DNA from 3 places in the Kitasatospora sp. NPDC036934 genome. Region 1 is predicted to be linked to each of the others. Evidence: predicted binding sites of a transcription regulator. Region 1 holds the regulator's gene; each other region holds the start of a gene.
The links. The regulator HrcA, encoded in region 1, represses chaperone genes, less so after heat shock. The targets are predictions, from matches to a motif close to TTNGCACTCNGNNNNNCNGAGTGCNAA.
Positions count from the first base shown of each region.

Region 2: a site for HrcA is predicted at 1,246-1,272, ahead of ACZ7BZ_RS16415 (FmdB family zinc ribbon protein). Genes of this name have one in related genera too.
Region 3: a site for HrcA is predicted at 1,266-1,292, ahead of groL (chaperonin GroEL). Genes of this name have one in related genera too.

Region 1 is NZ_JBVJQR010000004.1:124,237-126,498, forward strand. Features, by position in the region: gene htpX (zinc metalloprotease HtpX) at 1-498, opposite strand, end outside; gene hrcA (heat-inducible transcriptional repressor HrcA) at 765-1,799, shown strand; gene dnaJ (molecular chaperone DnaJ) at 1,875-2,262, shown strand, end outside.
Region 2 is NZ_JBVJQR010000009.1:209,451-211,712, reverse strand. Features, by position in the region: gene ACZ7BZ_RS16420 (MFS transporter) at 1-1,157, shown strand, start outside; gene ACZ7BZ_RS16415 (FmdB family zinc ribbon protein) at 1,284-1,604, shown strand; gene ACZ7BZ_RS16410 (hypothetical protein) at 1,829-2,107, shown strand; gene mscL (large conductance mechanosensitive channel protein MscL) at 2,138-2,262, shown strand, end outside.
Region 3 is NZ_JBVJQR010000009.1:8,741-11,002, reverse strand. Features, by position in the region: gene groL (chaperonin GroEL) at 1-1,109, opposite strand, end outside; gene ACZ7BZ_RS15480 (cold-shock protein) at 1,434-1,637, opposite strand; gene ACZ7BZ_RS15475 (MoaD/ThiS family protein) at 2,189-2,262, opposite strand, start outside.

The sequences.
Region 1 (2,262 bases):
GCCGAGGAAGCCGGCGATGGTCATCACCGCGACGTCCCGGTGGGCGACGTGCGAGAGCTCGTGGGCGAGCACGCCCTCCAGCTCCTCGGGTTCGAGTCGGCGCAGCAGGCCGGTGGTGACGCACACCACGGCGTTCTGCGGGTTGCGGCCGGTGGCGAAGGCGTTCGGCATGTCGTTGTCGGCGACCGCCACGCGGGGCTTGGGCATGTCGGCCAGGGCGCAGAGCCGGTCGATGGTGCCGTGCAGCTGGGGGTACTGCTCCTCGGTCACCTGGTGGGCGCCCATGGCCCGCTCGGTGATCTTGTCGCTGAACCAGAACTGGGCCACGAACAGCCCGCCGGAGATCAGCACGATCAGCGGCCAGGCCCCGCGCAGCAGCGCGATCAGCAGGCCCGTGAAACCGACGTACAGCAGCCCGATCACGAACATCGTCGCGACCATGCGGCCGGTCAGGCCGCGGTCGGGCGCGAAACGGGTGTGCTGGCCCGAGCTCGACATTGCTTGCTCCTCCGTTCGCCGTCGCTTTCGATGCTGCCACCCGGACGGCCCCGGGGCACCACCCGCGCACGCGGAGTGTCGTGCGGCCGTCCGGAACTGCGGGCAGGATCACCCCGGCCGGGCCGTTCCTGCGGTAGGACCCGGGCCGTACACTGGCAGGTACGGTTTTGGCACTCGAGTGTGCAGAGTGCCAGGGTCGGGGCCCTCCTCGGAGCGGCTCGCAGCATCACAGACCGACAACGTGCGAAGACGGAGGTGCGTGCCCCATGGCCGGTGAGGTCCGCCAGCTGGACGACCGCAAGCTCGCCGTGTTGCGCGCGATCGTCCAGGACTACGTCGGGACGGAGGAGCCGGTCGGCTCCAAGGCCCTGGTGGAACGGCACAACCTCGGGGTGTCCCCGGCCACGGTGCGCAACGACATGGCGGCGCTGGAGGAGGAGGGGTACATCCACCAGCCGCACACCAGCGCCGGGCGGATCCCCACCGACAAGGGCTACCGGCTGTTCGTCGACAAGCTCGCCGAGATCAAGCCGATGAGCTCCCCGGAGCGCCGGGCGATCCGGCACTTCCTGGACGGCGCCGTCGACCTGGACGACGTGGTCACCCGCACGGTGCGGCTGCTCGCGCAGCTGACCCGGCAGGTCGCGGTGGTGCAGTACCCCTCGCTCACCCGCTCCACCGTCCGGCACATCGAACTGGTGGCGCTGGCCCCGGCCAAGGTGATGCTGGTGCTGATCACCAACACCGGCCGGGTCGAGCAGCGGATGGTCGACTGCCCGGGCACGGTCGGCGAGACGGTCCTGGCCGACCTGCGCGCGCGGATCAACGCGCGGGCGGCCGGCCAGCGGCTGCCGGACGTCCCGGGGCTGCTGGAGGAACTCCCGGCGGCCTTCGAACAGGTCGACCGGCCGACCGTCAGCACCGTCCTGGCAACGCTGTTCGAAGCGCTCGCCGAACAGAACGAGGAGCGGATCATGCTGGCCGGCACGGCCAACCTGACCCGCTTCGGACACGATTTCCCGCTCACCATCCAGCCGGTGCTGGAGGCACTGGAGGAGCAGGTCGTCCTGCTCCGCCTCCTGGGTGAGACCACGGACGCCGCGATGACGGTCCGGATCGGGCGGGAGAACGCGTACGAAGGGCTGAATTCCACCTCGGTCGTCTCGGTCGGCTACGGTTCGGGCGACGAGAGCGTGGCCAAACTGGGTGTGATCGGTCCGACCCGGATGGACTACCCGGGCACAATGGGGGCGGTGCGAGCGGTGGCACGGTACGTGGGTCAGATCCTGGCCGAGTCGTAGCAAGCAGCCGCCGTCGGAAAACCCGGCGGCGGTGTCCCAGTCGCACTTCTACAGGCGGAACAAGCGGAGCATTTGGTGGCCACGGACTACTACGCGGTACTCGGCGTCCGACGGGATGCGGGGCAGGACGAGATCAAGAAGGCGTTCCGGCGCCTCGCACGCGAACTGCACCCGGACGTCAACCCGGACCCGAAGACGCAGGAGCGGTTCAAGGAGATCAACGCCGCCTACGAGGTGCTCTCCGACCCGCAGAAGCGCCAGGTCTACGACCTCGGCGGCGACCCGCTGTCGCCCGGCGGCGGTGGCGCGGGCGGTTTCGGCGCCGGCGCGGCGGGCTTCGGCTTCTCCGACATCATGGACGCCTTCTTCGGCGCCGCGGCCGGCCAGCGCGGCCCGCGCTCGCGCACCCGCCGCGGCCAGGACGCCATGATCCGGCTGGAGATCACCCTGGAGGAGGCCGCCT
Region 2 (2,262 bases), on a different contig from region 1:
CCACCGGCTCGTACGGCACCGCCGGCACGGCCGTCGCGGTCGCCGCCGTCGCCCAGGCCCTGATCGGGCCGCAGACCGGTCGGCTGGCCGACCGGTACGGCCAGGCCGCGGTGCTGGTCCCGACGGTGCTGGTGCACGCGGTCTCGGTCGGCCTGCTGATCGCGCTGGCGCTCGGCCACGCGCCGGCCTGGAGCGTCTACCTGGCCGCCGTCCCGGCCGGGGCGAGCGTGCCGCAGATCGGCGCGATGGTCCGGGCCCGCTGGGTCTCCACGTTCACCGGGGAGGGCGCCTCGCCCGCCGCCGGCGCCAAGGTGAGCACCGCCTTCGCCTTCGAGTCCGTGACGGACGAGTTCACCTTCGTGGTCGGCCCGATCCTGGCCGCCAACATCGCCGCCTTCGCCAGCCCGGCGGTCGCGCTGGTCGTCGAGGCCTCGCTGACCCTGGTCGGCGGTCTCGCCTTCGCGGCCCAGCGGCGCAGCGCCCCGGCCCGGATCCTCCCGCAGCCCGGCGTGCGGCGCGCCTCGGCGCTGGCCTCGCCCGGCGTCCGGCTGCTGGTCGGAGCCTTCCTCGGGGTCGGCGCGGTGTTCGGCGGCATGCAGGTGTCGGTCAACGCCTTCGCCGACTCGGTGGGGCAGCACGACTCCGGCGGCACGGTGTACGGGATCTTCGCGGGCGGCTCGATGCTGGCCGGCGTGCTGTACGGCGTGATCGCCTGGCGGCGGCCGGTGCAGCAGCGGATGGCCATGAGCTACACGATGCTGGTGCTGGGCTGCTCGGTGCTGTGGGCGATGCCCAACCTGGTCGCCCTGACGGTCGCCGGGCTGGTCTGCGGCCTGGCCATCGCCCCGACCCTGATCAGCGGCTACACCCTGGTCGAGACCCTGGTCGCGGACGGCGCCAAGACCGAGGCCTTCACCTGGCTGACCGGTGCGATCGGGCTGGGACTGGCGTTCGGCTCGATGGCGGCGGGCAAGCTGCTCGACGGCCACGGGCCCTCGGTCGGCTTCCTGGTGCCGGCCATCGGCGCCGGCCTGGGGCTGATCGCGCTGCTGTCGATGCGGCACCTGCTGGTGGCCCCGGGCGGGCCGGGCCGGGTGGTGGCCTCGTCGGCCGAGCGCGGCAACGCGGCGCAGCTGGTCGGCGCGGCCAAGGGCTGAACGCTCGGTGGGCGGTGACGCGGTACCGGCTCATCTCACACCGGATTCGCTGGACTGATCCAACGGAATACCGCATCATTGACCATCGTTAGCACTCATCAGGCGAGAGTGCCAGGAGGAAGACAAGTGCCCACGTACCAGTACCAGTGCACCGAGTGCGGCAGCGGCCTGGAGGCGGTGCAGAAGTTCACCGACGAGGCGCTGACCACGTGCCCCGAATGCCAGGGACGACTCCGCAAGGTCTTCTCGGCCGTGGGCGTCGTGTTCAAGGGCTCGGGCTTCTACCGGACCGACAGTCGCTCGTCCTCCAGCAGCTCGGTGGGCGCGGGTTCGTCCGCCAGCTCCTCGACGTCGTCGACCTCGGGTTCGGGCTCGGGCTCGTCCGGTTCGTCGAGCTCTTCCAGCTCGTCCAGCTCATCGACCAGCCCGGCTCCGGCCGCCGGCTGACCTCGGTCTCACGAGAAGGCCCGTCGGCCCCGCTTCGCGCGGGGGCGGCGGGCCTTTTCGCGCACCATCGTCAACCTTCGAGGGTCGGATTAGCTCGTGTGAGTGTACGAAGTTATCCACAGGGGCGGGTTTTCCACAGGCTGTGGGAATCGATTTCCCAGCCGAGGCGGGAACGCGCAGGGTAGGGGTCACCGAGCAAGACCCGACCGAGTCCGGAGGCCCCCATGACGACCACGAGCCTGCCCTTCTCCCTGCCCCTGCCCGCGCCCTCCGTGCCGCCCCGGCGGGAGGTGCCGAGCTTCCCGCCGATCCGGCGCGGGTGCGGCGGCTGGTACCGCTGGCGCCGGGCCGTCCGACGGCGGGGCGGGGTGCCCGCGCTGGTGCTGCTCGCGGTCGCCGCGGCGCTCGCCTCCGGGCCCCTGCAGGCCGGACTGCCACCGCCCTCGGGGGCCGCGGTGGGCCGTACGGGTTGTCAATCCGGGCTCCCGGAAGATCACCCGTAACCCCGGAACGACTTCGTCGTTCGAGGCGGCATGAAAGGCTTCAAGGAATTCCTGCTGCGTGGAAATGTCGTCGAACTCGCCGTCGCCGTGGTCATCGGTGCGGCCTTCACCAACATCGTCAACGCCTTCGTCAAAGGCGTGATCAATCCGATCGT
Region 3 (2,262 bases), on a different contig from region 1:
AGCTTGGCGAGGCGCTCCTGAAGCTTCTCGCGGTCGTAGTCCGAGTCGCTGTTCTCGATCTCGGCGCGGATCTGGTTCACGCGGCCCGCGACCTGCTCGCTGTCACCGGCACCGTCGACGATCGTGGTCTCGTCCTTGGTGATGACGACCTTGCGGGCGCCACCCAGGAGGTCCAGACCGGCGTTCTCCAGCTTGAGGCCGACCTCCTCGGAGATCACGGTGCCGCCGGTGAGGACGGCGATGTCGCCGAGCATGGCCTTGCGGCGGTCGCCGAAGCCCGGGGCCTTGACGGCGACGGACTTGAAGACGCCCTTGATCTTGTTGACGATCAGGGTCGACAGGGCCTCGCCCTCGACGTCCTCGGCGATGATGACGAGCGGCTTGCCGCTCTGCATGACCTTCTCCAGCAGCGGGAGCAGGTCCTTGATGCCGCCGATCTTGGAGTTGGCGATGAGGATGTACGGGTCCTCGAAGGTCGCCTCCATCCGCTCCAGGTCGGTGGCGAAGTAGGCGGAGATGTAGCCCTTGTCGAAGCGCATGCCCTCGGTGAGCTCGAGCTCCAGACCGAAGGTGTTGCTCTCCTCGACGGTGATGACGCCTTCCTTGCCGACCTTGTCCATCGCCTCGGCGATGAGCTCGCCGATCTGGGTGTCGGCGGCGGAGATGGAGGCGGTGGAGGCGATCTGCTCCTTGGTCTCCACGTCGGTGGCCTGGGCCAGCAGCTGGTCCGAGACGGCCGCGACGGCCTTCTCGATGCCGCGCTTCAGGGCCATCGGGTTGGCGCCGGCGGCGACGTTGCGCAGACCCTCGCGAACCAGGGCCTGGGCGAGCACGGTGGCGGTGGTGGTGCCGTCACCCGCGACGTCGTCGGTCTTCTTGGCGACCTCCTTGACGAGCTCCGCGCCGATCTTCTCGTAGGGGTCCTCGAGCTCGATCTCCTTGGCGATGGAGACACCGTCGTTGGTGATCGTGGGGGCGCCCCACTTCTTCTCCAGCACGACGTTGCGACCCTTGGGGCCGAGCGTGACCTTCACCGCGTCGGCGAGCTGGTTCATGCCACGCTCAAGGCCGCGGCGAGCTTCCTCATCAAAGGCGATGATCTTGGCCATCAGAAGTGGTCCTCCGGGACACGGTCGACTGCTCGGACCAAGGGGTGCCCGCGACGGACGGCCCTGGTGTGCGGAGGTCCATTCCCCTACCGCCCCCGGGGGCCTCACCGACCCGGTCCGCTGTCACTCTCACACTGTGAGTGCTAACGCCAATGATTAGCACTCCGGGTGGTCGAGTGCAAGCCCAATCCACAACCCGCGAGCCGCCGTCCGGGCCGGCGCGGGTACGCGAACGGGCCCGTACGACGTGTGTCGTACGGGCCCGTCGAGAAGCAGGAGGTCCACCAGTAGTGGGCCGTGCCGAGCTCCTGGAGTCGGAAGGGGTCAGACCGCCGCGCGGACCATGTCCGCCTGCGGGCCCTTCTGTCCCTGGGAGATCTCGAACTCGACCCGCTGGCCCTCCTCGAGGGTGCGGTAGCCGTCCATCTGGATCGCGCTGTAGTGGACGAAGACGTCCGCACCACCGTCGACCGCGATGAAGCCGTAGCCCTTCTCCGCGTTGAACCACTTGACGGTGCCCTGAGCCATTCCGAACTCCCCTAGTGCTGTGCTGGCCCTTCACGGGCCCGCAGGTCGCGGGCCCGGGTCTGGTTTTGAAGGCCGGCCCGGGGAACCCCCCCTGAGCGCAGCCGTGCACGCCGCAACCCTCCGCACGGGGGCGCCGGACGGCTTCCGTGAGCGGGTGATTACGTCGACCGCCGCTGAATGTATCCGGATCGACGCCCTCTGCAACAGGGTCAACCGCCGGGAATTCCGCAGCCCCGCCAAGAGACAAGAGCGAACAAACCGGGAGGAAATCGGCATTGCACGCCGGACATAGCGGACGAATTACTCAAATGCCTGCAGGAATTCTGACATCTGCCTGACATGTTTCCCGACCCGGCGCCCAGGCCGGTCTCAGCGGCCGGACGACCTCCGGCGACGCACCCCGTCCGCCGGGAGCGGAGCCCTGTTCCCAGCAGAGCCACACTCTACTCCGACTCGACCCGGAATATTCCCGCCGAAATACGCGCGACCGCCCGCACATACGGGGAATCGAATTCCGTACGTGCGGGCGGCGCGGAAAAGGGCGGGGCGGCTCAGCAGCCGCCGGCCACCGCCGGAATGATCGAGACGCCGGCACCGTCCTTGATCTCGGTCGCCAGGCCCTCGG